4 regions of the Vreelandella sp. ssv genome follow, and region 2 is predicted to be linked to each of the others. Evidence: predicted binding sites of a transcription regulator. Region 2 holds the regulator's gene; each other region holds the start of a gene.

Region 1 (4,183 bases), 320 kb from region 2:
ATTGGCGACGATCACCCGCATTGATGTAGTAAATGTTGGATGATGAGTAGAGAATTCGTTCGCCATCGATTATTTGCGTCGTCACAATAATCTCTTCATTGCTCGTGTTGGTCCAGCTGCCGCTGGTGGTATCGGCAATAATACCCGCAGGGATTAGCCCTAACGCAGGCTCGCTCCACTGATTAAACGGTATGGTAGCCACGGCGATTCCCGCGGTGAGCGCCGTGAAGGCCCCCACCGGCGGACGTATAAAGCCGCGATCCCGGTGCTCAACCACTTCGACATCAATCGTGACATTGGCGCTGTTGGCAGTAGGCACCGTGGTGAGATTGGCGCCGCGTGACACTAGTTCGCTGGTAAGCAGGGTGCGAAAGCCACGCTCAAATTCGCCGCCGCTGTATGCGCGGAGTTCACCGTGCTCGGCTGGACTGATGTGTAAGTCGCGATTGCGAACGCGCTCGCGTTGCAAAATGCTGATAGCTTCATGGCGGGCAAGCACATCCCAGTGGTGAGCTGCCTGCATACGTTGCTGCTCAGTATAGGGATAGGTGGTGGCAATGGGCGCTTGTGATGTATTGGCATAGAAGCAGCCGCTGAGCATTAGCGTTGCCAGCCCCCAGCCAACAGGACGTATGAAATAGGGTAAACGACATAATGTGGGACGGGTGCGCACCTGCGGGTTCCTTTTTCGCTACAAACGGCTTTTGGTAGACTGTTCGCCATACTTAGTTTGGCATGCCTAAATTGACATGCCTAATTCTACATACCTAGTTCGAAATATCTGGTTAGATTTAAATAGCTTCATCGGCCAAGAGGTTCAAAACTTGAATGAGCGATACTACTAATGCTTGAAGATCACCGCAGCGGTCCGCGCCATGATTCGCTCATGTCGGCCTATCATGAAAGCGATAGCAACAGCGGTTGGATGATTAGCTATCTGGATATCATGACCTTGCTGGTGGCTCTTTTCGTGATCATTATCGCCGCGGCAGGGTCGACCAATCCAAAATGGTTGACAGGCGATACCGCTAGCGAGGATATCCATTTTCCGTCGCCTGCGCTGGAAATCCCCTTGCCCGAGGCGTTATTACAAGCAATGCCTGACCGTGCTGGTATAGCCGCTTGGAGTGGTACAGGACTAAGCCCAATGGCAGTGAGCGCGTCGTTGGGTGTGGCGGGTTTGCCCGATTTGTCTCGGTTACCTCGTCGGGTGAGCCTTGGTGTACCACCGCTCTTGGCTGCCCCGGTTCCACCGGCCGCTGAGCCGGTTACTGTTCTACCCAAGCTGCTGATGCCTGCGGGCAGCGATGATTTTTCATCTCCTTTGGCGGATTACATGGTGGTGTTAACCGATCACCCGCCGGTAAATGTCCAGGTAGTCAGCGATGAATCTGTCTCGGGGGCGCTTGCCCTGGATCAAGCGCTTTCACAACGTGTGGATGAGTCACCGTATCTGCCCGACCTTGAAGGGGTTGAAGTCTCGCGAGTGGCAGAGGGTATTAGCCTGCAGGTGCAGGATCAGCTGTTGTTTCCTTCGGCGACAGCCGAGTTAACGGATACTGGTTCGTCATTAGTGGGCAGTTTGCTGGAAACTATTCAACGCTATGATGGTGAAGTATGGGTTGAAGGCCATTCGGATAGCCAGACGATTAGCACAGAGGAGTTCTCTTCTAACTGGGCGCTCTCAAGTGCACGTGCCATCGCCATCGTTGAAGCGCTGGAAGCGTCGGGCGTCGATGCCGAGCGCCTGCGCGCCGTGGGCTTGGCGGCTACCAGACCATTAGAAGACAACGCCACGGCAGAGGGCCGTGCGCGTAACCGTCGGGTTGAGGTCGTTATTCATGTGGAGTAGCTGACTTCCGAAAGCATGGCTATTTTGATGATAGCGACCATAAAAAAGCCCGCCGGGGTAGGCGGGCATTAAAGGTCTTGGCTCACTGCAGCCCACTGGCATCAGGTGAGGGGTGTACAGGATCACCAGTGAGTACAATATTAGTATAGCTATTTTCCCGGCATTGCCAAGTGCTGTGTTAGTTTTTCTTGTTTGTCGACGCAAACGTGCCCTGATGTGTTCAATGCTCTTTTTTGGTGCATCAAGGCTGCTTCTTTTTGGTGCTTGTAAGAGTGTTCGTTAATTTAAAGATAAATAAACCTTGTAACTTACTGCTGTACCTACGCTTCTCTGTTTTGGCTTACAACTTGCTATGCTTTCCATAGCCAATTAATAGCTGGTCATCGCCATAGGGCATCGCAGACGACAGTCTTTACGATGCGTTAAGACCGAATAGAGGTAGCGCCATGCCTGAATCCAATCATCTGTCAGTGCCACTTTGCCCGCCAATATCTCCAGCTGACCCTGCTTTTCAGCCGCGTTTGGTATTGACCGATCTGGATGGCTCGCTGCTGGATCACCATAGTTATGATTTCAGCCCGGCTGCACCGTGGTTAGCTCGTTTAAAACAAATGGGGGTGCCGGTGATTCCCGTCACCAGTAAAACCCGTGCGGAATTGATTCCGCTGCGCGAGGCGTTGGGCCTGACGGGAACGCCCTTTATTGCTGAAAATGGTGCGGTTATTGGCCTGCCGCCAGGTTGGTGCCATGCCCGCTTGGATCGTCCAGGCGGTGGTCGTGATGGTGTCGTGATTAAACATCCTGGGGTAGATATCGGTTTTATTCGTGCCCGTTTGAAGGTATGGCGTGAGCGTCTAGATATTCAATTTACCCAGATGGGCGAGCTTAGTGTGCAGGAAGTCATGCAACTCACTGGGTTGGATGAAAAACGCGCCAGAGATGCCCGGCAGCGGGAAGGCAGTGAACCGTTGTTGTGGAAAGACAGTGACCAGGCACTAGAAACGTTTCGTGCCGCTCTGGAGGGGGATGGCCTACAGCTAACGCAAGGCGGGCGCTTCTGGCATGTGATGGGCCGCTCGGCCGATAAGGGCAGCGCAGTGGAGTGGTTGGTGAAACGTTTTACTGCGTTAAGAGGCCGCACACCACTTTCGCTAGGCCTAGGGGATGGGCCGAACGATATCACTATGCTTGAAGCTGTCGATCAAGCCGTCGTCATCCGAGGCTGCCATGACTTAGTCGTAGAGCCCCGTAATAGTTCGCTTTACCGTACGGAAGCAACGGGGCCGACCGGTTGGGCAGAGGGGGTTGCCCACTGGTGGGGGCGAGATGACCGCCGTTTAGCGACGGCGGAGAAGAGTGATGCTGTTGTTATTTGAGGACGGTTCGTTATTTGAGAACAGTTCAATGAACACAGGGAGGCAAGCTTATGAGTGACTTTCACCAAAACGGCATTATTACGGATTTTCATAATCTTACTAAGCGCTCAGTCGATGCCCTTGAAGAGGAGCTTTGTCAATTCGCCCGCCGACGCCCCATGGGGTTAATTCTACCGTCGCTTTTTTCAGAACTGGAAGGACCAGCACTCTCCGCAATCGTTGATGAGTTGGTAAAAGTCCCTTATCTCAACGAGATCGTCATTGGTTTGGATCGCGCTGATCGTGAGCAATTTTTACATGCCCGAGAGTTTTTCTCCCGGCTGCCTCAGCATACCCGCATTTTATGGAATGACGGTCCACGGCTGCGCGCCCTCGATGCGGAGCTTGAAGAGCATGGCTTGGGCGCTTTAGAGCCTGGTAAAGGTCGCAATGTTTGGTACTGCGCAGGCTATATGCTGTCGTCAGGACGTTCGACGGTGGTGGGCCTACACGATTGCGATATTTTGACCTACGAGCGCGGCCTGCTGGCGCGCTTGATGTACCCGGTAGCCCATCCCAATTTTAACTATAGCTTTTGTAAAGGCTATTACCCCCGCATTGCCGAGGGCAAGCTAAATGGGCGTGTCTCACGGTTGTTAGTGACGCCGTTATTACGGGCGCTCAAAACCGTCTGCGGACCGCTGCCCTATCTCGATTATCTGGATAGTTTCCGTTATCCGCTTTCAGGCGAGTTTGCGATGCGCAGCGAGGTGCTGGAAGGGATTCGTATTCCCGCCGATTGGGGGCTGGAGATAGGGGTACTATCGGAGTTGCAGCGCAATTACTCACTGCGTCAGCTCTGCCAGGTGGATATTGCCGATGCATACGACCACAAGCATCAGCCGGTTAGCGAAGATGATCCCAATGGCGGCTTAAACCGCATGAGTTTGGATATCTCAAAAGCACTCTATCGCAA
Region 2 (4,183 bases):
CCCCTATAGAAGTTGAAGCCGACCGTTTAGACCTTGACCAGCGAGCCGGTACTGCTGTCTACAGCGGCGATGTCAATATTCGCCAAGGCGAAATGCAATTACGCGGCGAGCGGGTAGAAATTGAACGTAATGAGGCAGGCGAACTCTCGCGCGCAACCTCCACCGGTGAGCGCGCCTATCTGCGCCATCAAGCCGAAGGGCAAGAAGGTCCTACGGAAGGCTGGGCGAGACGCATTATTTACCACGTCGCTGAACGCCGCGTTGAGCTGATCGACCATGCTGAATTAATTCAACAAAACGACACCTTTACCGGCGGTCGCCTTGAGTATTTTATCGATCGAGAAGTGATTCAGGCGCGCTCTGACGTTGACGGTAGCGAGCCCCAGCGCATCCGCATGACTCTTCAGCCGGAACAATAGGGAGCCAAGCCGTGGCAACAGCAGACACCGCCTCGATTCGAACCCTTTATGCCCACCATTTGGCGAAAAGCTACAAGCGCCGCCGAGTGGTTAAAGACATCAACTTAGAGATCTCCCAAGGCAGCATTGTGGGATTGCTCGGCCCTAATGGCGCGGGCAAAACCACTTCCTTTTATATGATTGTTGGGCTCGTGAAATCCGATGCTGGCAAGGTGAGTATCGACGACCTGGATTTAACTCGCGCCCCAATGCATGAACGGGCTGCGGCGGGTATCGGCTACCTTCCACAAGAGGCGTCTATTTTTCGTAAATTATCGGTCGCCGATAATATTATGGCGATACTCGAAACTCGCAAAAAGCTCAGCCGCAGCGAACGCGAGCAGCGCCTGGAGGCGCTACTTGAAGACTTTCACATTACCCATATACGCGACAACCTCGGCATGAGCCTTTCGGGTGGCGAGCGTAGACGTGTGGAAATTGCGCGTTCGTTAGCCACCGAGCCCGCCTTTATTTTACTGGATGAGCCCTTTGCTGGTGTTGATCCAATTTCGGTAGGTGAGATCAAAACCATTATCCGGGCGCTAAAACAGCGCCATATTGGCGTGCTCATCACCGACCACAACGTACGTGACACTCTCGATATCTGTGATATCGCCTATATAGTGGGAGATGGACAGATCATCGCCAGCGGATCTCCTGACTCGATCCTGACCAATCAAAAAGTAAGAGACGTTTATTTGGGTGCTGACTTCCGTCTCTAAGCTTATTTTTCTCGTCTAATTAGTGCTCTACAACAACTTTACTACCAATGGCATGCTTATTGCACTTGCACCTGGGACCTACTCGCACTAGGGTGGAGCATTCTGATTAACGAGTGGTTCTCAGATGGTCATGAAAGCTTCTCTTCAACTGCGTATCGGCACCCAGCTGACCATGACACCTCAGTTGCAGCAGGCTATAGCCCTGTTACAGCTATCAACGCTGGACCTTCGTCAAGAAATTCAACAGGCCTTAGATGCCAACCCCATGCTCGAGCAAGAGGATGAATTTGGCGAACAGGCAGTCAGCGAGCCCAAAGAGGAAGAGTGGTCAGAGAGCATTCCTACCGAGCTATCGGTAGATAGTGACTGGTCTGATACCTACCAAGACATGGGTAGCTATAGCGGCACCAGTGGTGAAGGCCCTGATTTTGAGCGCCAAGCGGCCGGACAGAGCCTTCATGGGCACCTGCTTTGGCAGCTCGCCATGACCGATTTTGGCGCTCGAGAGCAGCTTATCGCGGAAAGTTTAATCGACGCGCTAGATGCTAACGGCTATTTAACCCAGCCGCTCAATGACATTCGTGAAGGGCTTCGCGCGCAGGGGATTGATGGACTTAGCCAGCGTGAAGTGGAAACGATCCTGCTTAAGCTGCAGCAGTTCGAGCCAACGGGGATATTCGCCCGTGACCTGCGCGAATGTCTGATGCTGCAGCTGGCCGCCCTTCCCGATGACACATCTCTTCTGGTTCCTGCTCGCCGCTTAGTCCGCCAGTTTCTTGAATCGCTAGGCAAAGATGATATGCGCCTGCTGAAACGTCGCCTGGGGCTTGATGATGACCAGCTAGCGGATGTCATCCTACTCATTCGAAGCCTTGATCCACGTCCCGGTAGCGCCTATGGCGATACCGACGATAACTATGTAACGCCTGACCTTATCGTGCGCCATGATCACGAAGGGTGGCATTTGGAACTCAACCCAGAAGCATTGCCGAAGCTGCGCATCCAGCCTGACTATGCGAGCTTGATAAAGCGCGCTGACAAAAGCCAGGACAACCAGTTTTTAAAAGAGCATTTACAGGAAGCCCGCTGGCTTATTAAGAGCCTTTCCAGCCGCAACGACACGCTGCTGCGCGTTGGTCGTGAAATTATTACCCGTCAAATTGGCTTTTTAGAGTATGGCGAAGAAGCCATGAAACCGCTCATTTTAGCCGATATTGCGGAGGCCGTGGAAATGCACGAGTCGACTATTTCGCGGGTCACCACGCAAAAATATATCCATACACCGCGCGGCGTGTTTGAACTCAAATACTTTTTCTCAAGCCAAGTCAGCAGCCAGGATGGCGACAGCCACTCCAGCACTGCGATCCGCGCTAGGCTCAAGAAGTTGATTCAAGAGGAGCCGCCCGGCAAGCCCCTTTCGGACAGCCGGTTGGTCACACTCTTAGAAGAGGGCGGTATCCAGGTAGCGCGCCGTACAGTGGCAAAATATCGTGAAGCCATGGGCATTCCCTCATCTAGTGAACGACGTCGTTTGCGTTAAGATCGGTACACATTGCAGCGAAACTCTCGACAAGGGCTTTGCAACGCGGCAAAAAGGGTTACAATCGAAGTACAGTCCGATGGATAAGGAGAACGTCAATGCAAGTAAATATCACTGGTCATCACGTAGATCTGACTGACGCCTTGCGTGACTATGTCAACGAAAAGCTTGAACGTGTAGAGCGCCATTACGACAATATAACCACGGTGCAAGTCACCTTATCTGTGGAGAAAGAGCGCCAGCAGGCTGCCTGTACACTGCATGCAGCAGGTGCAGATTTACATGCAGAAGCCTTAGACAGTGATATGTACGCCGCGATTGACGCATTAGCGGACAAAATTGATCGCCAACTAGTTAAACATAAGGAAAAAGCACAAGCTCGCGCCCAAGGCGCAGGCGTGCGTTAATTCAATGACGTTGGAAACCATACTCCCCCCGGAACGCGTCCTTTTCGACGTCCCCGGGGGCAGCAAAAAAAGGGTGCTGGAGTTTTTCAGCACCTTTATTGCCCAAAACACCCCCAGCCTGGACAGCCAAGAAGTGTTTAGCCGCTTAATCGGCCGCGAGCGCTTAGGCAGTACAGGTATTGGAAATGGCGTGGCTATTCCTCATGCGCGTAGCCCTCACTGTTCGGCCCCCATTGCTGGTTTTTTAAAGCTTTCAGAAGCAATTGATTTTGACGCTATCGACGGCGACCCCGTTGATCTGGTGTTTGTGTTGCTGGTACCAGAAGAGGCTGATGACACACACCTCTCTCTATTAGGCCAAGTAGCCACCATCATGAACGATGCGGATACGCGCCAGAAGCTGCGTAAAGCAGCCAGCCAGCGCGAACTACTTGAGTTGCTTACTGCTAAAATTCGTGAGCAAACAACGCCTTAAAAACCTAAACTTGCTATGCGGTAGAATATGGCAGGCTAGTTTTCGCTCACCACCCTCAACGCAGCTTGATCAAAGCAAAGAGAGACTCTATGCAACTTGTGATCATTAGCGGCCGCTCTGGGTCAGGTAAATCTATCGCCTTACAAGCGCTTGAAGATCTTGGCTACTATGCGATTGATAACCTCCCCGCCATGCTGCTGGGAGCATTGGTGGACGAAATACGCGATCAGGGTGAACGCGCTCATTTGGCAGTCAGTATTGATGCCCGCAACTTGCCGGGTGCCTTAGAGCGACTACCGTCGTTATTAGCGGAGTTGCGCCAGCGTAAAATTGATTTTCAAGTCATCTACCTGACTACCGATGCACGCATACTGCTTGAGCGTTATTCGGCTACAAGGCGGCGCCATCCGTTAACTCGCGATAGCGAAATGACGCTAGAAGAAGCAATTAATAAAGAAGAAGAAACGCTGCACGATATCCGCGACCTGGCCGATTTATTGATCGACACTTCACGGCTTTCGGTACACGATTTGCGCCGCCGCATTACCGACCAAGTAGCCCATCAGCATCGCGATAAGTTA
Region 3 (4,183 bases), 1.8 Mb from region 2:
CAGGCGCTGGGCGGTTGATCGATAGTGGCACGCAGCAGCGTAATCAGCGTTTCAGGTAGCCGCCAGCGATGCAGCAAGGGCTCTTGTGGTGTCGAGGGGAGGCCGTTGGGTGCTGTGGCGAGCACGGCTAGGTTAACGGTGCGTAAGCGAGATTGAGCGGGTTGGTAGACCGTAAGCGAGTGCTGGGGAGTAAAGTGGGCGCAAAGTCCATCACCTGCTGAAAATGCCTGGCATTGGTTGCCTACCGTGGCAGTAATGTGACCTTCCAGCACCACGCTAATAAACCAGGGCAGCGTTTGGCGGGAAGCCGACCAGTAGGTGCGCTCAACCTTTAGATCCGAGAGCGTTAGATGCAGTGACGTGGAGAGGCTAACATCGTGAACACGGCCATGGGCGACGGGGGCAACACCTGCGCACCTGCCTTCAACTCGGTAATCGATCCCAAAACGTAACCCCAGCTGCGCTAACGAGTTTGGGGTAAGAATATGCGGTGCCTGATCTGCAGACGGATGAGCTGAGAGGGTGTTCATGAGGTCGTGGCACTATCGTCTTCAATCAAATGCATCAAATTGGCGCACTGACATGGGCGGTATCTCATCGAGATGAAATGTTCTGCGCTAGCAAATACCACTCAACAGCGGTGTCGGCACCGGCTTGACCTATATTGGTGCTTCTGAACGATCAATTTAGTGAGTAAGCCAGTTCATTTGGATTGGCGGAGTATGGAAAGCGTTTAGTAAGAGGAAAATAACACTGGAGGGGAAAATGTCAATGATATTGATTCGTGTTTGTGTTTTTGCTGTGCAAAACGATCGCCCGAGCGCTTCGCTGCAATAAGTCTTGGGCGGTCGGCAATAGATGATCGCTCTCTATTGCCGATACTCATACTAAGTACCTGAGTTATTAATGCTCTAGCGGCTAGCTTGGTTTGTTGTCTTCACTCGTGTCGCTGTTTGGCTCAGGAGTAGGGACTGGCGGTACTTCTGCTTCAAGCGGTGTAGCAGCAGGGGCAGTGGAGGCTTCTACAGTGGCCTCCAGGTTGGCAACTTGTCGCTCTAGCGCTTCCACCCGTGAACGCGTGCGCTGTAATACGTCCATCAAAATATCGAAATCCTCTCTCGAGACAAGCTCCAGGCGGTCAAAGGCGCCACGCACGACTTGCTGCACACCCTTTTGAATATCTTCCGGTGCCTGTGAGGCGTTTTGTAAACGGTCGCCAATCTGCTGGGCCAATCGGCTGATACGGTCTTGAGGCGCCATAGCTGCTCTCTCCTAAATAACTAATTAAATGTACGCATATGAAAACGGCTTACCTGTAAGGATACGCAACAGTTGGCGAATTCGCATGCGCCTTGTGCATTTCCTGCTGCGGCTTTGCTTTGCATTGAAATGGGGCAGGCTACATTTTCTTATGCTCTTTTTTGGTGCAATAGCCGTGATATGAGGATGAGTTTGGTTATAGAGGGCGCTTTGATAGTCATTGGATGTCAGCTAATTGGCTGACTTTTAAGCAAAAAAAATCAGCTGGCACGGTATGCGCATTATCGGTTCAGGTGCTTATTCTGGCGGCAAGTGTCGCTACCAATCTAGCAGGACTTATCCAGCAGGGGAGATCCGGGATGAAACTCATCACCGCTATCATCAAGCCATTCAAGCTCGACGACGTTCGTGAGGCACTCGCCGACAACGGCGTGCAGGGCATTACGGTTACCGAAGTGAAAGGTTTTGGCCGTCAGAAAGGGCATACCGAACTGTATCGCGGCGCAGAGTATGTCGTCGATTTTCTACCCAAGGTAAAGGTTGAGGTAGCCGTCGACGATGCTCGTTTAGAGAGTGTGCTGGATGCGATCTGCAGCGCAGCCAATAGCGGCAAGATCGGTGACGGCAAAGTGTTTGTTACGCCACTGGAAGACGTGATCCGTATCCGCACCGGCGAACGCGGCGCTGACGCCGTCTAATCACGGCTAAACCAGACATTAAACGGGGAACATACAATGAATGAGTTTACAGAGTTGAGCTACGCGCTCGATACGTTCTACTTCCTAATTTGCGGCGTGCTCGTCATGTGGATGGCGGCTGGCTTCTCCATGTTGGAGGCGGGCCTGGTACGCTCCAAAAACACCGCTGAAATTCTAACCAAAAACGTTGCGCTGTTTGCCATTGCCTGCACCATGTACCTGTTGGTCGGCTACTATATTATGTACTCCAGCAGCGCTGGCGGCTTCCTACCCAATCTGGGCTTCCTGATTGGCGCTGAAAACAGCGTTGATGCGGTGACTGCCGGTGGTGATGACGCCCCTTACTACTCCATGCGTTCTGACTTCTTCTTCCAGGTAGTGTTCGTCGCCACCGCCATGTCGATTGTGTCGGGTGCCGTGGCTGAGCGTATGAAACTGTGGGCCTTCCTGGCGTTTGCCGTAGTAATGACCGCGTTTATCTATCCGGTGTCTGGTTACTGGACCTGGGGTGGTGGCTGGTTGTCTGAAGTGGGTTACTCTGACTATGCGGGCTCAGGCATTGTGCACCTTGCCGGTGCAGCTGCAGCCCTTGCAGGCGTCATCGTACTGGGACCGCGTAAAGGCAAATACGGCAAAGATGGTTCTATCCATGCCATTCCTGGTGCCAACATGCCGCTGGCAACGTTGGGTACCTTCATCCTGTGGATGGGCTGGTTCGGCTTCAACGGTGGTTCCGAGCTCAAGCTGGCGGCCGTCGATTCTGCTAACAACGTGGCGCAAGTGTTTGTAAATACCAACGCTGCAGCGGCGGGTGGTGTCATTGCCGCGCTGATTCTGGCCAAACTGTGGTTCCGTAAAGCTGACCTGACCATGGCGTTGAACGGTGCATTGGCGGGTTTGGTCGCCATTACCGCTGATCCGCTCTCCCCGACTGCACTGGGTGCCACTATTATCGGTGCAGTAGGTGGCATCATCGTGGTGGCTGCCATCGTTACCCTTGATAAGCTGAAGCTAGATGATCCGGTCGGTGCGATCTCTGTGCACGGTGTGGTCGGTATCTGGGGCGTACTGGCGGTGCCTTTGACCAATGACGGCGCCTCATTCGGTGCTCAAATCATCGGTATTGCAGGTATCTTCGGTTGGGTCTTCCTGGCAAGTCTGGTGGTATGGCTCATCCTGAAAGCCATCATGGGTATCCGTGTCAGCGAAGAAGAAGAGTACGAAGGTGTTGATATCGCTGAGTGTGGTCTTGAAGCCTACCCAGAATTTGGTATTAAGAAATAAGTTAATGCCAACCCATTGAGCTGGTGTGCTCCTTATAGCCTCCCCTAAAGTGGGAGGCTTTTTTATTCTCTGACGATAGCGGTGTATGCTGGTGGTTAGCGGTTCTCGGTTGGCTTACCAGTCGCCGTGCAACCCGACCCCATTACGGCCACCCAGTTAGAGGATATGGTAATGAAATTGATCACAGCTATTATCAAGCCGTTCAAGCTCGACGATGTGCGCGAGTCGCTCTCCGACATCGGCGTGCAGGGTATTACGGTGACGGAAGTGAAAGGATTTGGGCGCCAGAAAGGGCATACCGAGCTTTATCGTGGCGCTGAGTATGTGGTGGACTTCCTACCCAAAGTGAAACTGGAAGTCGCCGTAGACGACGACATGGCCGAGCAAGTGATCGATGCCATCACCCAGGTAGCTAACACGGGTAAAATCGGCGACGGCAAAATTTTTGTGATGCCGTTGGAACAGGTGATTCGTATCCGTACCGGCGAAACGGGCAAAGACGCCGTTTAAAATACAAAACCCCCGCTAGTCGGTTTATATCCTCAAACCGATTAGCGGGGGTTTTTAGTGACTAGCGTGTAGGACTGTATGTTTACTTACTATGTCACTTACTTTTCGACAAAAGCGCGTTCAATGACGTAATCGCCGGGCTCGCCCATGCGGGGTGAGATATTCAGACCCAGCTCATCGAGTAGCGCGCTGGTGTCGTCAAGCATGGCGGGGCTGCCGCAGATCATCGCACGATCCTGGCGTGGGTCGATGGGCGGCAAGCCGGTATCTTCAAACAGTTTACCCGTCCGGATATGGTCGGTTAGGCGTCCCATGGTGTGGAACTCTTCCCGGGTAACGGTCGGGTAGTAGACCAGCTTTTCAGTGATATCTTCACCCAGGTACTCGTGGGCGGGAAGCTCTTTGGTGATGAAGTCAGCGTAAGCCAGTTC
Region 4 (4,183 bases), 460 kb from region 2:
TTAAGCGCATGCTCGGTAAGCAGCTGGGTGCCACTCTGTTGCTCACTAGAGTGCGCCGGTGAGAGCACCGGTTTAGTGCGGCCTAGCGAGCGCGGCGGCTCACCCAGCAGCAGGTCATCAAACATCAAGCGCCGGTCCTGCGTCACGATCACTTGGCGCTCAATAATGTTCTCTAGCTCCCGTATATTGCCCGGCCATGGGTAGCGCTGGAGTATCTCTAACTGGGCGGGGGGAATGCGTACGCCGGGTTTATTAAACTTCAGGCAGGCACTCTGTAAAAAGTGACGGGCCAACAGCGGCACGTCCTCAATACGTTGACGCAACGGCACTGAATCAATTGGGAAAACGTTGAGTCGAAAGTAGAGGTCTTCGCGAAAACTCCCCTCGTCGATCATCTCGCGCAGTTCACGGTTAGTGGCGGCAATAACCCGCACATCCACTTCTCTGGTGCGGTTGTCCCCCACCCGTTCAAACTGCTGGTCTTGCAACACCCGCAGCAGCTTACTTTGCAGCTCCAAAGGGATTTCACCCACCTCATCTAAAAACAGCGTCCCGCCGTGGGCCAGCTCAAAACGCCCGGGGCGATCCTGCACGGCACCGGTAAAAGCGCCTTTTACATGTCCGAAAAACTCGCTCTCGAAAAGATCCCGCGGTATAGCCGCGCAGTTCACGCGGATCAGCGGCCGATCGCTGCGCGTGCTGCCAGCATGAATGGCGCGGGCGATCAGCTCTTTGCCGGTGCCGGATTCACCGCTAATCAGTACGTTGGCACTGGTGGGCGCGACCATCTCTATCTGTTTAATCAGTTTTGCTACCGCCGGGCTATTACCGACGATATCGCGGTGATTGAGCTCGGCTTTTATCTCTTCTTGCAGGTATTCGTTCTCTAGCTCTAAGCGCTGCTTAAGCGTCTCCACTTCAGCCAGCGCATCGCGCAGCTGCTGCTCGGCGCGTTTACGCTCTCGAATGTCACGAAATAACACCACCGCCCCGACCAAACGGCCCATCTCAAAAATCGGTGTACTGGTGTACTCGACCGGGATCGCTTCGCCGTTTTTATGCCAAAACACTTCGTTATCGACGTGATGGACTTGGCCATCACTAAATGAGGCGTGAATCGGACACTGTTGCACCGGAAAGTGGCCGCCATCGGCGTGGGTATGATGGAACATAAGATGCGCGTCGTGACCCACCATGTCCTCGGTACTCCAGCCTAAAATGCGCTCGGCGGCGGGATTAACAAAGGTGGTTTTACCCTCGGCATCCAGGCCATAAATGCCCTCGCCCGCCGCGCTAAGGATCAGTTGATTCTGTTTCTCAATGCGCTCGAATACCTGTTCGACACGCTGCCAGCCCACCTCCCCCTGACGATGTTGGCGACCAAGCTCTGCCTTGGCCCGCCGCTGCTCGGCTTTATTACGATCGATCAGCGTTAATAACAGCTGTTCAGAATCTTCAATACACTGGGCATAAACCTCTACCCGGTAAGGCTGGCGCTGCATGTCGAGTATTACCAAGTCATCCGACCAGGCGGTTTTTTGAACCAGCGTCTCATCGGTAAAGCTGACCCATAGCGGCAGTGAAGCACTCAAGCGGTGGCTGAATGGGGCCGCTAGAGGCATGTCGTGCTCAATACATGTCCGATCAATACATAGCAGTTCGCAGCCAGCCGGATTGGCAGCCAATAGCTGATCGGTAAAGGGATCGATCACAATCATCGCCAGCGGTGAGTAGCCGCCCATTAGTGCAGAGGATGTGGCGTGTGTGGGTTCCTGCATAAGCATTAGCTACTACCTCACGGTTCAAGGTGATCTTCACTAATGACCATTCAATTCCCACGCCAGTTACGAGTTTTCGTTAATAAAACAACGAAATATCGTTATTTACGGTTTTTCGTAACTATTCTAGCGATCCAAAACAACAGACAAAAAAATCAATTAATCAAATAAAAACAAAAGGTTAATAAATACAACCAAGAGTTGGCACACATATCGCAATACAAACAGGGATAGTGCGATAGCGCCACACGCTTAATCTTTTTTGCACCAGGACGGCGCAGCCATCGGTTTTATTGCTCCTATTTATTGCTCCTAGCAGGAAACTCTAAAACTCTTGGGTTAGGCGTTAATTAACCGAAATGACACAGGAGACATGCTTATGTCTTATCTAATGCCCAGTGAATTTGTCACCAAGTTGGTGGATCAGGGTGAGTCAAAAGTCTATATGGGCACCCGGGATACGCTTATCCGCGCCTTTATGGCTGGGGCCACCCTTGCGTTGGCGGTTATTTTTGCCATCACCATTGCGACGCAAACCGGCCACTTTTTGATTGGGGCACTGCTCTTTCCCGTAGGCTTCGTCATGCTCTACCTGATGGGCTATGACCTGCTCACCGGGGTATTTATGCTCGTGCCTATTGCATGGCTCGACAAAAGACCCGGTGTGACACTGCCGCGAATGCTGAAGTGCTGGGCGCTGGTGGGGCTTGGCAACCTTGCGGGTGCCCTGTTTATTGCCACCTTCGGCTACCTGAACTTCACCATGGGCGGTACCCAGGAGATCAACGCTGTTGGTCAAACAATAATGGCCGTCGGTGAAAGCCGCACCGTGGGTTACCAGGATGCTGGCATTGCCGGTTGGGTCGTGCTCTTCCTGAGAGGGATGTTCTGCAACTGGATGGTATCCATGGGCGTGGTTGGCGCTGCCATCTCCACAACGGTGTCCGGCAAAATCATGGCCATGTGGATGCCGATTATTGTGTTTTTCTATCTCGGTTTTGAGCACTCCGTGGTCAACATGTTCTTGTTCCCGATTGGTCTCATGATGGGTGCTGATTTCACCTTGTATCAATACATTATGTGGAACGAAATCCCCACGGTACTGGGCAACCTGGTGGGCGGTCTGACACTGGTTGGGCTGGTTCTCTATACCACCCACGTCCGTACCCAAGCCAAAAAAGTGCTGTCTTGATATCAAGCCTAATAGGCCAAAAAGGGCGTCAAACGCCCTTCACTCTAGAGGAGAACCATCATGGATAAGCTCGAAATGCGTCATACCCTGCTCGCCGCTAAAGCGCGTAAAAAGATGAGCTGGGACGATATTGGCAAAGCGGTCGGCATGTCGCCGGTATGGGTCGCCTCCGCCTGCTACGGCATGAATAGCGCAAGCAAAGACGTTGCTCAACAGATATGCGATACGTTGGGCGTGGAGAGCGATGTCGCCGAAGCGTTAGTGGCGTTTCCCACCAAGGCCTGGGACGAAGCAATTCCCCAGGACCCCTTCATTTACCGCCTGTATGAAGTGGTCGGCGTTTATGGGGAAACCTTGAAGGACGTTGTGCAAGAGAAGTTCGGCGACGGCATCATGAGCGCCATCGACTTCACCATGGAAGTCGACAAAATCGAAGACCCCAAAGGCGACCGAGTTTTGCTAACATTAAATGGTAAGTTTTTGCCCTATAAGTCTTGGTAAAACTCAAGCGAAGGACTCGACCCTCGCCACGCTGCGTTCAACCGCAGAACGGTAACCGGCGCCGAACAGCAGCAGGTGATTCAACAACGGGTAAAGCTGAAACAGCGCTTCACGCCTCGGCCAGTCGGTCGGGGCGTCGCCGTTCCAGTAGGCGTCAAAAAACACCTCCCCCGGCGAGCCAAATAGCGTCAGCATCGCCACGTCCACTTCCGCGTAGTGGCGATACACCGCTGGATCGATGATCGCTGGCCCCTTTGTAGTGAAGAGCACATTCCCTGACCACAAATCACCGTGCAGCAAGCTGGGCGGTGCATCGGGCAGCCAACGCTCCAAATCGTAGGCCAAGCGTTCGATACGGCCACGCAGCTCACCGTCCAACAACCCACGTTGGTGGCACGCTTCACAAAGGGGAAGTAAGCGGCGCTCGCGCTGAAAGGCCCTTCCGTCACTGAGCGGGGCGTTCGGCTGGGGCGTAAGCCCACAAGCGTTATCCTGATGCCAGCCGTGGGCATCGCCAATCACGCTGTGCAAACCGCGCAGCCCTTCGCCAAGCGCTGCTTCGCTATTCGGCCCAGCAGGCACGGTGTCCAACGACTCGATGACCAGCCAGCCTTCTGCCAAACCTAATACCTCTGGCACTACCAGCGGCGAACACGCGCCTTGCAACGCACGCAGCCCTTCGGCTTCGCCACGCAGCCGCGCCGCATCGTCA

Evidence for each region. The regulator sigma-54, encoded in region 2, starts transcription at its own class of promoters, with help from an activator protein. The targets are predictions, from matches to a motif close to TGGCACNNNNNTTGCTNT.
Region 1: a site for sigma-54 is predicted at 2,189-2,206, ahead of AC5TBW_RS05615 (HAD-IIB family hydrolase). Genes of this name have one in related genera too.
Region 3: a site for sigma-54 is predicted at 1,526-1,543, ahead of AC5TBW_RS18470 (P-II family nitrogen regulator). Genes of this name have one in related genera too.
Region 4: a site for sigma-54 is predicted at 1,981-1,998, ahead of AC5TBW_RS04970 (formate/nitrite transporter family protein). Genes of this name have one in related genera too.

What each region holds. Positions count from the first base shown of each region.
Region 1 is NZ_CM182545.1:1,204,495-1,208,677, forward strand. It holds gene AC5TBW_RS05605 (hypothetical protein) at 1-601, opposite strand, end outside; gene AC5TBW_RS05610 (OmpA family protein) at 845-1,852, shown strand; gene AC5TBW_RS05615 (HAD-IIB family hydrolase) at 2,299-3,228, shown strand; gene AC5TBW_RS05620 (glycosyltransferase family protein) at 3,279-4,183, shown strand, end outside.
Region 2 is NZ_CM182545.1:1,521,089-1,525,271, reverse strand. It holds gene lptA (lipopolysaccharide transport periplasmic protein LptA) at 1-419, shown strand, start outside; gene lptB (LPS export ABC transporter ATP-binding protein) at 431-1,180, shown strand; gene AC5TBW_RS06940 (RNA polymerase factor sigma-54) at 1,305-2,720, shown strand; gene hpf (ribosome hibernation-promoting factor, HPF/YfiA family) at 2,819-3,127, shown strand; gene AC5TBW_RS06930 (PTS sugar transporter subunit IIA) at 3,132-3,602, shown strand; gene rapZ (RNase adapter RapZ) at 3,692-4,183, shown strand, end outside.
Region 3 is NZ_CM182545.1:4,036,654-4,040,836, reverse strand. It holds gene AC5TBW_RS18480 (helix-turn-helix transcriptional regulator) at 1-530, opposite strand, end outside; gene AC5TBW_RS18475 (accessory factor UbiK family protein) at 919-1,260, opposite strand; gene AC5TBW_RS18470 (P-II family nitrogen regulator) at 1,620-1,958, shown strand; gene AC5TBW_RS18465 (ammonium transporter) at 1,995-3,242, shown strand; gene glnK (P-II family nitrogen regulator) at 3,414-3,752, shown strand; gene AC5TBW_RS18455 (ferredoxin--NADP reductase) at 3,851-4,183, opposite strand, start outside.
Region 4 is NZ_CM182545.1:1,061,504-1,065,686, reverse strand. It holds gene AC5TBW_RS04975 (sigma-54 interaction domain-containing protein) at 1-1,784, opposite strand, end outside; gene AC5TBW_RS04970 (formate/nitrite transporter family protein) at 2,158-2,970, shown strand; gene cynS (cyanase) at 3,031-3,471, shown strand; gene AC5TBW_RS04960 (fructosamine kinase family protein) at 3,475-4,183, opposite strand, start outside.